One region of the Paraburkholderia sp. BR10141 genome, then DNA from elsewhere that is predicted to be linked to it. Evidence: predicted binding sites of a transcription regulator. Region 1 holds the regulator's gene; each other region holds the start of a gene.

Region 1 (5,135 bases):
CGTCGGCCTTGCTTTCGAGGCGCGCGAATTCGAGCAATGGCGCGACGAGCTCGCGCGTTTCGCGCGCGGACAAGCCGAAGTAGCGGCCGAACACGAGCAGGTTCTCGCGCACGGTGAAGTCGGGGTCGAGATTGTCGAACTGCGGCACCACCCCCACGCGCTGGCGGGCGTGGCGCGCGCGCGCCGGCACCGGCTCGCCGCACAGGCTGATGCGACCCGCATCGGGCGAAACGATGCCGAGCAGCATGCGCAGTGTCGTGGTTTTTCCCGCGCCGTTCGGGCCGAGCAGTCCGAAGCACTCGCCGGGAACGACGTCGAACGACAGGCCGTTGACGACCGTCCTGTCTCCATAATGTTTGATGACCTGCTCGAATTCGATGGCGGGTGCGGGCATGGACCGGTTGAACGTGAGTCGATCGGGCATCGCGCGAGTCGCTCGAAGTACCGAACGAAAAATCGCACGAAACGAGGCGGCCCATTTTAGTGCATTGCTGCGTGGCGGGTCGGGCGTCGCTCACAAGTGTTTTGACGACGCACGAGGTAAATGCATGTCGCGGCAAGCATCCAGCACTGTGCAAGATGCGTGCGCCGATTGGGACGTGCCTGGCGTTTTTCGATGCACACCTGGCGTTTTCCAGCCCTTGCGTGTGGAATTGCGGCGCACCATCATGAGAATCGCACAGCCTGCAAATCACGCGGGCGGGGAGAAGCGATCATGGCGAGCTATAAAAAAATTCTGCTCTGTTACGACGGCTCGCGCGAAGGCCGCAAGGCGCTGCGGTGCGGCGCCGATCTTGCACTCGATCTGCAGGCCGAGACGCACTTGCTCTCGGTCGTCGACATGCGTTCGACGATCGCCCAGAGCGCCGGCCTGTTGACCGACGTGGCCTGCGGCCGCTTCGAGGAAACGGCGCGCGAGATTCTTCAGGAAGGCGTGGACTGGCTAACTGAGCGCGGCGTGCGCGCTCAGGGGCATTTCGCGTTCGGTCATCCGATCGACGAAATCGCGAATCTGGCCAACGAGCTGAATGCCGACCTCGTGGTGGTGGGCCACCGCTGCCGCACAGGGCTCTCGCGTTGGTGGATGGGCGCCGGCAACACGCCGCTGCTCGACCGCGTTTCGTGCAGCATTCTCGTGGCGTGTTCGTCGGCGGCTGAGGAAAAGCAGCAGCAAGCCGCCGCGTAGGGGATCAAGCGGGCCGGCTCGACTGGAACCGGCCTGTTAGCGCTGCCACTGCCGATCTGTCTCAGTTCGAGACGTTTCCTTCGCTTAGCTCGACCGCCGAGAGCTTCCACGAGAAGAGCCCGTGACGCTGCAGAATGGCGGCGTAGTGCTCGCCCGTACTGCCGCGGTCCCACGTGAGCGCGAACTCATTGAGGCCGCGATAGCCCGCCGTGGTCACCGGCCGCGCCTCGGGCGCGGGGGTGCCGGATACGGCCGGGGCCGGTGGCGCGGCGGAGGCGGGTGCCGATTGCGGCGGCTCTGCCGATTGCGCGGATGGCGCGCCGGATTCCGCTGGCGGCGGCGCGTGTGGCCGGTCGCCGGGCTTGCCCGTCGGCGGCATGCCATCGAGCAGGGCGGCCACGCCTTCCGGTGTGGCGTAGGCATCCACGAGCGGACTAATCAGTGCCGCGCCAATTACGGCGCCGAGGATCAGCAACGGATTGCTGCTGTGCTGCCCCTCGACGCGCCGGTGCAGCATCTCGCCCACCTGCTGTTTCAGGCTCAGGCGCAGCGCAGGGTAATCGACGTATTCGTTGAGCGCGACGGCGTCACGCGCGTCGGCCGCGGCTTTCATGTGTTTCACCGCGATATAGGGCGACGCATAGGCGTAGCCGATCGCGGCAACGACCATTGCGACGGCGACCGTGATCGCAACGGGCTTTTTCCAGCCTTGGGTCTTGCGCGGGGTAGAGAGAGATTCCGTCATCGGCATAGGGCAAATCGTTTAAACACGGTGTTGACCGCAAACCGGGCCAAACGATCCCGCCCGTAACCTCTTCTCACATTTGGGCAGCGTTGCTGCTTACTTCGCGAGTGCCGCGGGCAGGTCGCTGTGCTGCTCGGCGATGCAGCGGTCGATTGCGCGGCAAACCGCGTCGACCGTGCCGACTAGGATGAGCCGCGACGGACCCTGATAGACGCGCACGGGCGCGCGGCGCATGGGCTGTTCGGTGTTGAGCGTGCTGTTGAGCGACACGCGCGCAAACGCCGGCTGTGCCGAGGGCAGCACGGGCAGGTCGGCTGCGCTGGCCGCTACCATCTCAGGCGAGTCTTCGAAGAGCGAGCCGCTCAGTGCGGCAGCCGAATCGCGGACTTCGCGGACCGCGCACGAGGCGATTCCACGGAGATGGCGAAGGCGGCCGAATTGGCGGAAGGGCAGCAGGCGGGCAAGACGTTCCATGACTCTCTCCAGGTATGCGCAGATGGTGCGCAAACAATGTGCAAACCGCGCTCAGACGGATTCCTTAGAATTCGGTGGGGCGGATCAGCCCGACCGCGATGCCTTCGAGCGCGAATTCCGCGCTGCCGGCCTCCACGAAAATATTGTCGTAATCGGGGTTCTCGGCGATCAGCTCGAGCCCGTTCGGACGGCGCTTCAGGCGCTTGACGGTCACGTCGTCGCCGAGGCGCGCCACGATGATCTGGCCGTCTTTCGCTTCGGCCTTTTTCTGCACGGCGAGCAGGTCGCCGTCGAGGATGCCGGCGTCGCGCATGGAAAGGCCGCGCACCTTCAACAGGTAGTCGGGGCGGCTCGAGAAGAGCGCCGGGTCGCACATGTAGTTCTGCGAGATGTGCTCCTGCGCGAGGATCGGGCTACCCGCAGCGACGCGGCCGACGAGCGGCAGCGAGAGTTGCATGATGCTCGGGTGCGGGAGCGTGAACTGGTGTGGCAGGTCGTCGGGCCCCGGCACGAGGCGGATGCCGCGCGAGGCGCCCGCAGCCAGTTCGATCACGCCCTTGCGCGCCAGCGCACGCAGATGCTCCTCCGCGGAGTTGGCGGAGCTGAAGCCGAGTTCCGCCGCGATCTCGGCGCGCGTGGGCGGAAAGCCCGTGCGCTCGATGGCCCGGCGAACCAGATCGAAAACCTGCTGCTGTCGTGCGGTGAGTTTGGTCATGGCGCCACTGTATGTTTGAACAGGTAACTGTATTTTTATACAGTACTCGCCACTTTTCAAGTGTTACTTGAAGTTCATCGACTGAACGTTGCCATCAGGCCGTTTTCCCGTGTTTGCGCGGATGAAACCGCGCTCCAACAGCGACTTCCTCTGTCCTTACCACTTTTGCGTATTAAAAAATAAGAAAACATCATTTTTAATAATGTAAGGGGATCGCTAGACTGGCCTCCATCGTTAGCTGCAGTTTCATCAATGAGCGCAAACGAGCACACACGAGAACGGAGAACAGATAGATGGGCACGACACATACGGGGCGCGCGGGCTGGCTGAAAACACTGGCGGCAAAACTGGTCATCGGCGTTGCGCCGCTCGTCGGCGTCACGGCGATGGCGGCTATGGTGCCGCTGGCCGCTCACGCGGATACATCGCTGCTCAACGTCTCCTACGATCCGACGCGCGAGCTGTACCAGGACATCAACGAAGCCTTCATCAAGCAGTGGAAGGCGAAGACGGGCGAAACGCTCACCATCAAACAGTCGCATGGCGGCTCGGGCGCACAGGCGCGCTCGGTGCTCGACGGTCTGCAGGCCGACGTCGCGACGCTCGCGCTGGCATGGGACATCGACGCGCTCGCCAACAAGGGCATCGTCGCGAAGGACTGGCAAAAGCGCCTGCCCGACAACGCCTCGCCATACACGTCGACCATCGTGTTCCTCGTGCGCAAGGGCAACCCCAGGCACATCAAGGACTGGGACGATCTGACCAAGCCGGGTGTCTCGATCGTCACGCCGAATCCGAAAACCTCGGGCGGCGCGCGCTGGAACTATCTCGCGGCGTGGGCGTATGCGCTGCACCAGCCGGGCGGCAACGAGCAGAAGGCGAAGGACTTTGTCACGAAGCTCTACAAGAACGCGGGCGTGCTCGACTCGGGCGCGCGGGGAGCCACGACGAGCTTCGTGCAGCGCGGCATCGGCGATGTGCTGATCGCATGGGAAAACGAAGCATTTCTCTCGCTCAAGGAGTTCGGCCCGGACAAGTTCGAGATCGTGGTGCCTTCGGTGAGCATTCTGGCTGAGCCGCCGGTTGCCGTGGTGGACAAGGTCGTCGACAAGAAGGGCACGCGCAAGGAGGCCGAAGCCTACCTGCAGTTCCTCTATAGCGAAGAGGGCCAGGAGATCGCCGCGAAGAACTTCTACCGTCCGCGTTCGGACAAGGTCCCGGCGGCGCTCACGGCGAAGTTTCCGAAGCTCAAGCTCTACACGGTCGACGACACGTTCGGCGGCTGGCCCAACGCGCAGAAGACGCATTTCGCGGATGGCGGCGTGTTCGATTCGATCTATCAGCCGCAGTAAAGCTGTCGAGCAGTCAAGCAGCAGGCGGTCAAGCAGTAAGCGGTCCGCATAACGACGTGACCGCATAACAACGAAGCGCGCCTACGGGCGCGCTTTTCGGCGCGAATCTGCAACGCACGAATCGCGCAACCCATGTCTGGACGATGAGCATGACAACGTTTCGATTGCGCAAGCCCAGTGCGCTGCCTGGCTTCGGTTTGACGCTTGGCATCACGGTGGCCTATCTGAGCCTCGTGGTGCTCATTCCGCTTGCCGCCACCTTTCTCAAGACGGCGACACTCGACTGGAGCCAGTTCGTGCGCGCCGTGTGGTCGCCGCGCGTGATCGCGTCGTACCGGCTCACGTTCACCGCCGCGCTCGGCGGGGCGCTGATCAACGCGGTATTCGGCTTCCTGCTGGCGTGGGTGCTCGTGCGCTATAGGTTTCCGTTCAAACGGGTGATCGATGCGCTCGTCGATCTGCCGTTCGCGCTCCCGACTTCCGTGGCGGGCATTTCGCTCGCCGCCGTGTATGCCGGCAATGGCTGGATCGGCCAGTTCCTGCAGCCGCTCGGTCTGAAGATCGCCTTCACGCCGCTCGGCGTGCTCGTGGCGCTGACCTTCATCGGCTTGCCGTTCGTCGTGCGCACGGTGCAGCCGGTGCTCGAGGACTTCGAGCGCGAAC
Region 2 (5,135 bases), on a different contig from region 1:
GCCACAACGTGGCCGCCGATCTGCTCGGCCTCGCTCTGATTCCGTATAGCCAGCCGAAGTACGTGACCTGTCTGGATCTGGGCCCGTGGGGCGCGGTCTACACGGAAGGTTGGGAGCGCGAAGTGAAGTTGCAGGGCGCCGAGGCGAAGAAGCTCAAGCACCAGATCAACTCCGAATGGATCTATCCGCCTCGCGCGGACCGCGAGCAAGCGCTCGCCGCCGCAGATCCGCTGCGCATCGTGGTTGCCTGACCATTCAGGATAACGACGGATCTGATTGGACGCGGAAGCCTCGATGGAGGCTCCGCGTTTTTTTGCATGCTGGAAGGGCTCGCAACGCGACGGTCGTTACCCGCGCCGATTGGCAGCGCGCTCGGTGAACCAGTCGACCACGTGATGGTGGTAGCTGGCAGGCGCTTTGGAATACGCGCGGGTGGCGAGATCGGCAAGCGAGTGTTGCTTGAGCTCCGCGCGCATGGCGCGCTCGGCGCCCTGCATCACGGCATGGATCGAGCAGGTGCCGCGTGTGGCCCATGCGGGCGGCTCGTCGTCGAAAACGGCACATTGCCGGCGCACTTCGCGACAGTCGAAGAGCGCCTTGTCGCCGTCGATGGCGTCGACGACATCCAGCGCCGAAATATTGCGCGCGGGTTTCGCGAGTCTGAAGCCGCCGCGTATGCCTTCGGTCGACTCGACGATGCCGGCTTTGGCGAGGCGCGTGAAGAGCTTGGCCGCGTAATCGACGGGCACGCCCTGCATTTCCGCCAGGTCGCGTACGCTCGCCTCGCGCACGCCGGCGGACGTGCCGGCAAGATAGAGCAGGCAATGCAGCCCGTATTCGACGCCGGTGCTGATGTGTGACATGGTTATACGACGACTTTTTGTATCGGAGTTGCTAGGGTAGCGCAGTGCGGCGCCGAAGTCATCCGCTGCGTCAGCGTGTGCGCTCGGGCAGGCATCGGGGCGGGCCAGGCCATCGTGGACGCGACGCATGAATTCCTGTGCGAACATACGCTCAGAGGTGGCGCTTTTCCTCGGTTGACTCGACCCGATGGAGGCAGCATGAACAGAAACGGTGCGAATGGAACGATCGGCGCGATGGTGTTCGTGGCTATCGCGAGCTGCGCTGCCAATGCGAACGCGCAAACCGGCGTGAGCGAGCCGGCCGGTGCGGCCGTGCAAAGAGTCTCGGCATCGACGCCCGGAAGCCGGCCGGATACCTCAGTGGTGCGTGACGTTCGCCGTGCCATCAGGCGCGTGCCGGATCTCGACGATTCAGACATTCACATTCGGGTCAGCCATGGCGTCGTCACGCTCTCGGGCACAGTCCCGGAGACCTGGCAGATCTCGCGCGCGGGCAATGCGGCGAGGCCGGTGCTGGGCGTGACGGCCGTGAGGAACCGGTTGACGGCCCAGAAGGGGGACGCCGCGGCCAGCGAGTAGTGCCCCGCCCGCGCTTCCACCCGAGGCAACGCCCTTGGAAGGCGACTCCCGATCTGTCCTTCCCCATGCGAACGCTCCCCGGAGCCAGTTCAAACTTGCCTTGCGCTGACGCAAAATACTGTATAAATTCACAGCATGTGTTTACGTCCAGTAGGAGCGTCGCATGGAATCGCTAATTCGCATTGTGAATGACGAAGACCGTCAGGCGTTTGAATGGCTGGTGGCAAATGTAGGGGCGGATCGGGTCGCCGCTGCGACGCGGCGACTTGCTGGCGGGGGGAAGCGGCCGTTCGTTTCCGCGCTGTGCCGATACCTCGGTGCATGGCCACCTGCTGCGCGTCGTGCCCGCAAGGTCGAGCCGGTTCATACGGCCGTTGGCGATCTGCATCTGGCGCGCATACGCGAACTGCTTGCGCAACGCAATGCGGTGAAAGTCGCCGCGCATTGATATTCCCGCTCCCGTTGTTTGAGGGCGCAACAGCGCCGCACTCACAATCGCGCTTGCGATGAATCCTCATCGCAAGCCGTATCTTGTTTGACGTCTTGCGTCATCTGACTGCGCGACACCCGTGGTTCGTCTGTTCTTGTCTGACTGGCCGAGATCTAGGCTGACAAGTCAACGGGCGCATCTGCGTAATGAATTGGGGAAACTCCTGACTCAACTAGCATTCATGAGACGGATTTAACAAAGTTAGAATCAAGGCTCTAGTTCGACTCCGGCATTCGCTTTCGCATGGGCAATGCCAATTGCGTTGAAAAGCCATACATCAATCGCGGTCGATGCAGACATAACGATTAATGAAATGCGCAGAGGTTAAATTAGTATGTCTAATCAAAAATTCGCGGCGGCGGGAAGCGAATCGTGGGCCGTAAGGTTGACTACGTTGACCGGTCATCTATTCGATGGTGTTTGTGAACTCTCACGCCTGAATCTCGCGACTTGCAGGTCGATATTCGCTGGTTCGCAACAGCACTTCGAAGGCATGTTGTCCGTCCAGACGCCCGAGCAATTCGTCCGCAACCAGGTCGAGCTATTGCCGTGGGTTGCTTCACAGGCGGCCGGGTACACGCGCGCATGCATGGACATCGCTTCGGAGACTGCGGCGAAACTGCGGTAGCTCGCAGTCGCGAAGAAGCGTGATCAAAACAGGATCAAGCGGGAGGGAAATAACATGTTGAGCCCCCACGAACTTGCCACGTTGATGCTGATAAAGAATGCACCAGGGCGGATCGAGCCCGACCGGGAGGAACTCGGTGCGCTTCGCGATCAGCACCTCGTCATCGTCGATACGCCCGAATCCGGCTTCCCTACGCCCCGCGTGACGCCTCAAGGCGATGCGCTCCTGAGAGCGGTCGCCCGAGTGCGCTGATTGGCGGTCGAGACCGCATAGTCTGTCACACGGACGGGCTATATTCAGAGTGCGTTGCTCACAATTGGGTTGCGATCCGCATGGATCCGAGGAGGCTGACGTGGACCCGTCCTGGCTGGGTATGGCTGCCGGCACGATCGTGCTCGTAATAGCCGCAGTTGGTGTCGCCGCTCACTATCGGCGCGAACGGCGCAGGGCCGATTTGCTGCGCAATCTCGATCACCACGAGTGGTGTCGCTGGACCCGGGTTCGACGCTGAGAACCCGGGTGCTGCGCGCTGGCGGCGCGGGCGGATTTCGATATCCGCGGCTCGTTTGCTTAGGACAATTGATCGGTTGCCGGCTGGCGATCGTCATCGCACGCGCGGTGCGTCTGCGGACGACATGCTACGATCGACCGCATCTCACTTCCATTTGTGCGAGCCATGGCGACGTTGTATGACTTGCTGGGCGTAAGCGACGACGCGAGCGACGCGGACATCAAGCGGGCCTACCGCAGGGCCGCGATGAAAGCGCATCCCGACCGTAATATGGGACGCGAAGCCGCTGCGCATGCGCAGTTCCAGGAGATCAAGGAAGCTTACGCGATTCTTTCCGATCCGGCGCAGCGCAGCGTCTATGACGCAGTCTATGCCAAGGAGATGGGGCGTATGTCCCGCGAGCGCGAAGAAGAGGCGCGCTTGCAGGAGGCGGCGCGTCAGGAGGCCTATGCCCGGCACGTGAGCGTGGCCATGCGCTTCGCGGAGCAGGGCTACAACCGCGATGTCGTATTCGGCGCACTGCTCGCCAGTGATTGCGATTCCCAACTCGCCGGGCGCATTGCCGACGGCGCTATCGCCCTGCACCTGTCGCGTCAGGCGGACAGCGCCGCGCCGCGCAATGCCGGCGCGCCGGAAGAAGCCGTGCCGCCGTCTTCATCGCACGGCGCAGGCGACGAGGAATCGCAAAAGTCCGACGATCGTCGTCACGCGAACCTCTTTAGTGCGATCTGGCACGGTATGTTCGGGTTACATCCCTGAACGTGTGCCGCTGTCAAAATGCGCCGAACAGGCAGGAGCGGGGGTACGATAGTGATCGACATACTACTCAGCGTGGCCACCCTATGACTTCGAATTCACATGCCGCCCGCGATGTCGACACAGAGGCATTGGCAACCTTGTCCGAGTACCTGGAAATTGCACTCGACAAGGGAGGAAGCCTGATTCTCGTTCGAACGCCTGGCGGGAAAAGCGAGGTCTATCTGGGCGATCCCGCGCTGCTGCCGGAAGACTGGGCGCACCTCGGCGCGATTCCGGAGCCGGTGGCTCGCGCGATACTGGAAGGCACGCGCTCCGGGCTCAACGAACTGACTATCCAGGCGCAAAGCTATCGTTTCGTGCGGTTGTTCGCCCAGGTTGCCGATGCGGGGGCAATTGTCTTCGTCACGGCCTGAGCGATCTGCTGCGTGAGTTTGCTGTCGCTGCCGCGAATGCCTTGCGATCACGTTGGAAGGCGGTGTGAGCGAAAGCCACTATGATTAGCGAATGGTGTCCACGCGCAGGAGACGATTCGTGGCAACGTACAAGGAACTGAAGGCGCAACTCGCGGAACTCGAGCGTCAGGCGACGGTCGCCCGTCAGCAGGAGTTCGAGACGGTTCTCGCCGATATCCGCGCAAAGGTGGCCGAATTCGGGTACACGCAGCAAGACATATTTGGTAGTCGTCGCGGCAGGTCGGGGCTTTCGCATAGCGCGGCGCCCCCGAAATATCGCGATCCCGCAAGCGGCGCGACCTGGTCCGGCAGAGGACGCGCGCCGAACTGGATCAAGGACGCGAAGAATCGCGACAGGTTTCTGATAAGCGAGTGAATTGCCCGGTATCTGCCGCCGGCGACCGACATATTCCTCAAAAGAGATCGCGCAGTGGCAGGCGGCGCAAATCGTCGGTAACCGGGACGCTCGCGAGAATCACCAGCAGCATCGACAAGGGAACGCCCGCGGCAAATCCAAAATACCGGAAAGCCACTGCGCCCAGCGTTCCGCCAAGCAAAAACATGCCGAGCAGGGAGCCGAGTACGCGTACCCGCTGCATGTCGGCCGCCACGTGATGCGACGCCGAGGACGGCACGCCCCAGTTCCAGTAGAGCGCCTTCCCAAGTTCGATTCCCAGATCTGTCACGATGCCGGTCACATGCGTCGTGCGGATTTCGGCGTGCGAGATTTTCGTGATCATGGCGTTCTGCACGCCCATGATGTAACAGAGCACGGCCACCGTCAGCGGCACGAAGAGAACGCGATGGATGCCGAGATTCGCGCCGAGCGCGGCGAAGCAAAGGAGCAGGGCGG
Region 3 (5,135 bases), on a different contig from region 1:
CGTCGGTGTGGGGTGGGGGTCGGCTAACTTCGCTGAATTCGCGAGCAAAATCAGGCATCGATCGGCAAGTATCTTCTAACCTGCAGATTTTGACTCGCTCGAAGCGTATCGGGTAAGGGTAAGTCCCATCCCGGTTTTCTGACGCGGTCCGTCAGTTTCGCGGTGGTTTCGCCGCCAAAGCGCCGGCAATGCCGCTCAGGCCTGCGTACGCAAGCGCAGCGTCACGCGCACGAGCGTGCCGGCGAGGCGCGGCGTCTCCTGATAGACGTGATCGTCGATGGCGAGCATGGCGCCGTGCATCGTGGCGATCTCGCGCACGATCGCGAGCCCGAGCCCGCTGCCTTCGCCGTCGCGCCCGAGAATGCGGTAGAAGCGCTCGAGCACGCGTTCGCGCTCGGCGCTCGGAATGCCTATGCCCGTATCTTCCACCTCGAGATGGACCATGCCCGCCGAGGGCTCGGGCCGCACGCGCACGGTGATGCGCCCGCCCGCGGGCGTGTAGCGGATCGCGTTGTCGATGAGGTTCGAGAGCATCTCGCGCAGCATCACCGGGTTGCCGTCCACTTCGATGCGCGCCCCCGCTTCGCCATCGTCTTCCTCACTGCCGCCGGCCGTTTCGGGGCCTTCGTAGCCGAGGTCCATCTGCTTGGCGAGCGCCGGCTGCACCCAGTCGCGCACGGCGTGGCGCGCCACGTCGGCCACGTCCACCGAGGTAAAGACCTGTCCGGACATGCGGTTTTCCGCGCGCGCGAGTGCGAGCAGCTGGGTGACGAGCCGTGCGGCGTGCTCGGAGCTCGTCGCGATCTGCTCGAGCGAGCGGTGCACTTCGGCGGGCGCGTCCTGGCGCAGCGCGAGCTCGGCCTGGGTGCGCAAGCCCGCGAGCGGCGTTTTCATCTGATGCGCGGCGTCGGCGATGAAGCGCTTTTGCAGTTCCATGTTCTGTTCGAGGCGCGTGAGCAGGTCGTTGAACGAGGTGACGAGCGGCTCGATTTCGGGCGGCGCGCGGCGTGCTTCGAGCGGCGAAAGATCGTCGGGGCGACGCATGCGGATGTTCGACTGCAGCGCGTGCAGGGGAGCGAGGCCCCGCGAGAGCCCGAACCACACGAGCAGGATCGCGAGCGGCAAGATCACGAACTGCGGCAGGATCACGCCCTTGATGATGTCGTTGGCGAGCTGGCGGCGCTTGTCGAGCGTTTCCGCGACCTGCACGAGCACGGGTTGACCTTGCCGATCGCCGACGCTCGGATGCGTCGGCTCCACGGTCGTATAGGCGACGCGGATGTCGATGCCATGCAGCGTGTCGTCGCGGAATTCGACGAGGCCCGGCGGCGGGCGGTCGTCGTCGTGGGGCAGCGGCATGTCGCGATCGCCGCCGATCAGCTCGCCACGGCTGCCGAGCACCTGATAGAACACGCTGTCGACGTTATCGGCGCGCAGGAAGTCGCGCGTGGAGGCGGGCAGTGTCAGCTCGGCCACGCCGTTGACGGGCTGGATCTGGCGCGCGAGCACATAGGCGTCGGTTTCGAGCGCGCGGTCGAACGGGGCGTTGGCGATCGATTTCGCCACGAGATACGTGACCGCGATGCTCATCGGCCAGAGCAGCAGCAGGGGCGCGAGCATCCAGTCGAGAATCTCGCCGAAGAGCGAGCGCGGGCGGGCCTCGGCGGCGGCTTCGGCTTCGTCGGGCGGGGCGAACGGATTGGCGTAGCGGGCGTCGCGCGCGTCGTCGTCGAGGGCGTCGGCCGCGGATGCGGTCGCGCCCGAAACGCTGTCGCCGGCCGGGCCGGCAACGCCTGCGGCGCCCTTGGGCGGCACGGCGCGCGCGATGGGAGGACGCCCGGCCATCGTCGATCCTGCCTACTTGAAGTGGTGGCTGGCGGGCATCGCCGGCGCGGCGTCGGGCGTGCCGGCCTCGGTCCGGGCGGGCGTCTGGCCTGCGCCGGCCTGCGCTTCCTTCGCCTCCTTTTCGAGGCAGTAGCCGAGCCCGCGCACGGTCACGATGCGCACGCCGCCCGCTTCGATTTTCTTGCGCAGCCGGTGCACGTAGACTTCGATGGCGTTGTTGCTGACTTCTTCGCCCCATTCGCACAGATGGTCGACGAGCTGCTCCTTCGAGACGAGCCGCCCGAGCCGCTGCAGCAGCACTTCGAGCACGCCCAGTTCGCGCGCGGAAAGATCGAGCACCTGGTCGTTGATGCGCGCAATGCGCCCCACCTGGTCGAACGCCAGCGCGCCGTGCCGCACGACGGTCGGGCCGCCGCCCGCACCCCGCCGCGTGAGCGCACGCACGCGCGCTTCGAGCTCGTTGAGCGCGAAAGGCTTGGCCATGTAGTCGTCGGCGCCGAGGTCGAGGCCTTTGACGCGCTCGTCCACGCTGTCGGCGGCGGTGAGGATCAGCACGGGCAGGTTGGAATTGCGCGCGCGCAAACGGCGCAGCACTTCGAGGCCCGGCATTTTCGGCAGGCCCAGATCGAGGATCAGGAGGTCGAACGACTGCATCGACAACGCGGTATCGGCATCCACGCCGCTACGCACGTGATCAACGGCATAGCCCGATTGGCGGAGTGATCTCACGAGTCCATCCGCGAGTATGCTGTCGTCTTCGGCAATGAGGATTCGCATGTTGCGCCAGCGTCGCCTTCGAGGCTTTTAGACCTCGTAGTCAGGCTCGTAACACCCGCGCCGCGCCGCGTCCTTGAAGGCGCGGCCAGGCGACGCGCGGCGGTCTCCCGAAATTCGCGGTTCTGGATAGCCAGAAAGGCTTGCCAAAACCACTGTTTTTTTATACAGTGTCTGCGTTCGTGTGCATTAGCCCGAATGAGGCGTGCGCATGGTCACGAGACGCCGTTCATCATAGCAAAGGACGATTCATGGAAGATAGCAAGAAAGGCTCGGCTGGGCTGACTGCTGAAAAGAGCAAGGCGCTGGCCGCCGCGCTCGCGCAGATCGAAAAGCAGTTCGGCAAGGGGTCGATCATGCGACTCGGCGACGGCGAGGCGGTCGAGGACATCCAGGTAGTCTCCACCGGTTCGCTCGGCCTCGACATCGCACTTGGCGTGGGTGGTTTGCCGCGCGGCCGGGTGGTCGAGATCTACGGTCCGGAATCGTCGGGTAAGACCACGCTCACGCTGCAGGTCATCGCCGAAATGCAAAAGCTCGGCGGCACGGCGGCGTTCATCGACGCGGAACACGCGCTCGACGTGCAATACGCCGCCAAGCTCGGCGTGAACGTGCCCGAACTGCTCATCTCGCAGCCGGACACGGGCGAGCAGGCGCTCGAAATCACCGACGCGCTGGTGCGCTCGGGCTCGATCGACATGATCGTGATCGACTCGGTCGCGGCGCTCGTGCCGAAGGCGGAAATCGAAGGCGAAATGGGCGACTCGCTGCCGGGTCTGCAGGCGCGTCTGATGTCGCAGGCGCTGCGCAAGCTCACCGGCACGATCAAGAAGACGAACTGCATGGTGATCTTCATCAACCAGATCCGCATGAAGATCGGCGTGATGTTCGGCAACCCGGAAACCACCACGGGCGGCAACGCGCTCAAGTTCTATTCGTCGGTGCGTCTGGACATTCGCCGCATCGGTTCGATCAAGAAGAACGACGAAGTGATCGGTAGCGAAACGCGTGTGAAGGTCGTGAAGAACAAGGTCTCGCCGCCGTTCCGCGAAGCCGTTTTCGACATTCTCTACGGCGAGGGCATCTCGCGTCAGGGCGAAATCGTCGACCTCGGCGTGCAGGCCAAGATCGTCGACAAGGCGGGTGCGTGGTACAGCTATAACGGCGAGCGCATTGGCCAGGGCAAGGACAACGCACGTGAATTCCTGCGCGAGAACGCGGACATTGCTCGCGAGATCGAAAACCGCATCCGCGAGTCGCTTGGCGTGAGCACGATGCCGGACGGCGTCAAGGACTCCGGCGAAGTCGAAGTCGCTGACGAAGAGTAAGTCCACAGGCTCTCGTAGATAAGGCAAGCTGATGCGCAAGGGCGGGTCACCCACGTCCTCGCCTTCCGGCGAGCAGGCTAACCCGCACGCGGGTTCGCCTGCGGACAGGGGCGTCGAACGGCGCTCCGCCGTCAAGCCTGCCGACTCGCGCACGAGCCGTTCTGGCCATTTGAGCCGCGACGCCCAGGCGGGCGATCGCGGTTTTGCGCATTCTGGCGCCGCGTTTTCTTCGCCCGCCGATCTCAGCGACGATGGCGGCGCGGTCTTCGAAGTCCCGTTCGAGGCGTTCTTCAGCGGGGCGGATGAAGAGGCGGCAAACGTGCCGCCAGAACCGCTGTCCGAACCCACATTCAAGCGATCGCGTCGCGCGCCGCTCGAAACAGCGCGCGAATCCAGCGCGCCGCAAGCCGACCAATACGAGCGTAGCTCGGCCAGCCGCGCCGCACGCGCCAGCGCGCGCGAACAATCGTCCACGGCGAAGCAGCGCCCCGAGCGCTCCCTCAAGGGCCGCGCGCTCGGCTATCTTTCGCGCCGCGAATACAGCCGCGCCGAACTCTCGCGCAAGCTCATGCCGTACACCGAGGACGCCGACGCACTCGAAGTGCTGCTCGATTCACTCGAACGCGAGGGCTGGCTCTCCGACGCGCGCTTTGCCGAAAGCGTCGTGCACCGGCGCGCGTCGCGCGTGGGGGCAGGGCGTATCGTCAGCGAACTCAAGCGCCACGCGGTGGGCGAAGCGCTCATCGAAGAGGTGAGCTCGCAACTGCGTGAGACCGAGCTCGTCCGCGCCCGCACGGTCTGGCAGAAGAAGTACGGCCAGTTGCCCGAGACGCCCGCCGAACGCGCGCGCCAGGCGCGCTTTCTCGCGGCGCGCGGCTTCTCGATGTCGATCATCGGCAAGATCCTCAAGGGAATCGACGAAGACTGGTCCGATAACTGAGCCGGCCGTCTCGAAAAATCCGCTCAGGCAAGTCCCCGCCCGGCCTGTGTGTTCGCGGCTGTCTCAAATACTCGGTATGTTAAAATCACGAGGTTTTCCAATCCGGTCTTACCTTTAGCATGCCGCTTTCTCCGCCCGTGCCCCGCCAGTTGCGCCATCAGCGCGCCATCCGGGCGGTTGCCTATGAGCGCGAAGACGGCCTGTGGGACATCGACGCGTGTCTGACCGACCACAAGCCACGCGACGTG

What was found. Region 1 encodes LexA, which represses DNA repair genes until DNA is damaged. Its sites were predicted from a motif close to ACTGTATNNNNATACAGT; they were not measured.
Region 2: the regulator LexA is predicted to act here: its motif matches at 1,560-1,577, upstream of ACOJB8_RS06225 (CppA family protein).
Region 3: the regulator LexA is predicted to act here: its motif matches at 2,774-2,791, upstream of recA (recombinase RecA).

Annotation. Positions count from the first base shown of each region.
Region 1 is NZ_JBMIQH010000023.1:35,338-40,472, forward strand. It holds gene nodI (nodulation factor ABC transporter ATP-binding protein NodI) at 1-394, opposite strand, end outside; gene ACOJB8_RS27610 (universal stress protein) at 716-1,186, shown strand; gene ACOJB8_RS27615 (DUF2939 domain-containing protein) at 1,248-1,931, opposite strand; gene ACOJB8_RS27620 (hypothetical protein) at 2,028-2,405, opposite strand; gene lexA (transcriptional repressor LexA) at 2,470-3,120, opposite strand; gene ACOJB8_RS27630 (sulfate ABC transporter substrate-binding protein) at 3,414-4,472, shown strand; gene cysT (sulfate ABC transporter permease subunit CysT) at 4,622-5,135, shown strand, end outside.
Region 2 is NZ_JBMIQH010000003.1:331,415-336,549, reverse strand. It holds gene ACOJB8_RS06240 (NAD(P)/FAD-dependent oxidoreductase) at 1-251, shown strand, start outside; gene ACOJB8_RS06235 (RrF2 family transcriptional regulator) at 348-863, opposite strand; gene ACOJB8_RS06230 (BON domain-containing protein) at 1,062-1,442, shown strand; gene ACOJB8_RS06225 (CppA family protein) at 1,606-1,890, shown strand; gene ACOJB8_RS06220 (phasin family protein) at 2,267-2,560, shown strand; gene ACOJB8_RS06215 (hypothetical protein) at 2,615-2,812, shown strand; gene ACOJB8_RS06210 (hypothetical protein) at 2,871-3,038, opposite strand; gene ACOJB8_RS06205 (J domain-containing protein) at 3,237-3,830, shown strand; gene ACOJB8_RS06200 (hypothetical protein) at 3,914-4,243, shown strand; gene ACOJB8_RS06195 (H-NS histone family protein) at 4,362-4,658, shown strand; gene ACOJB8_RS06190 (YoaK family protein) at 4,696-5,135, opposite strand, start outside.
Region 3 is NZ_JBMIQH010000007.1:50,713-55,847, forward strand. It holds gene ACOJB8_RS12040 (sensor histidine kinase N-terminal domain-containing protein) at 196-1,845, opposite strand; gene ACOJB8_RS12045 (response regulator transcription factor) at 1,858-2,622, opposite strand; gene recA (recombinase RecA) at 2,871-3,947, shown strand; gene recX (recombination regulator RecX) at 3,979-4,887, shown strand; gene ACOJB8_RS12060 (DUF2889 domain-containing protein) at 5,007-5,135, shown strand, end outside.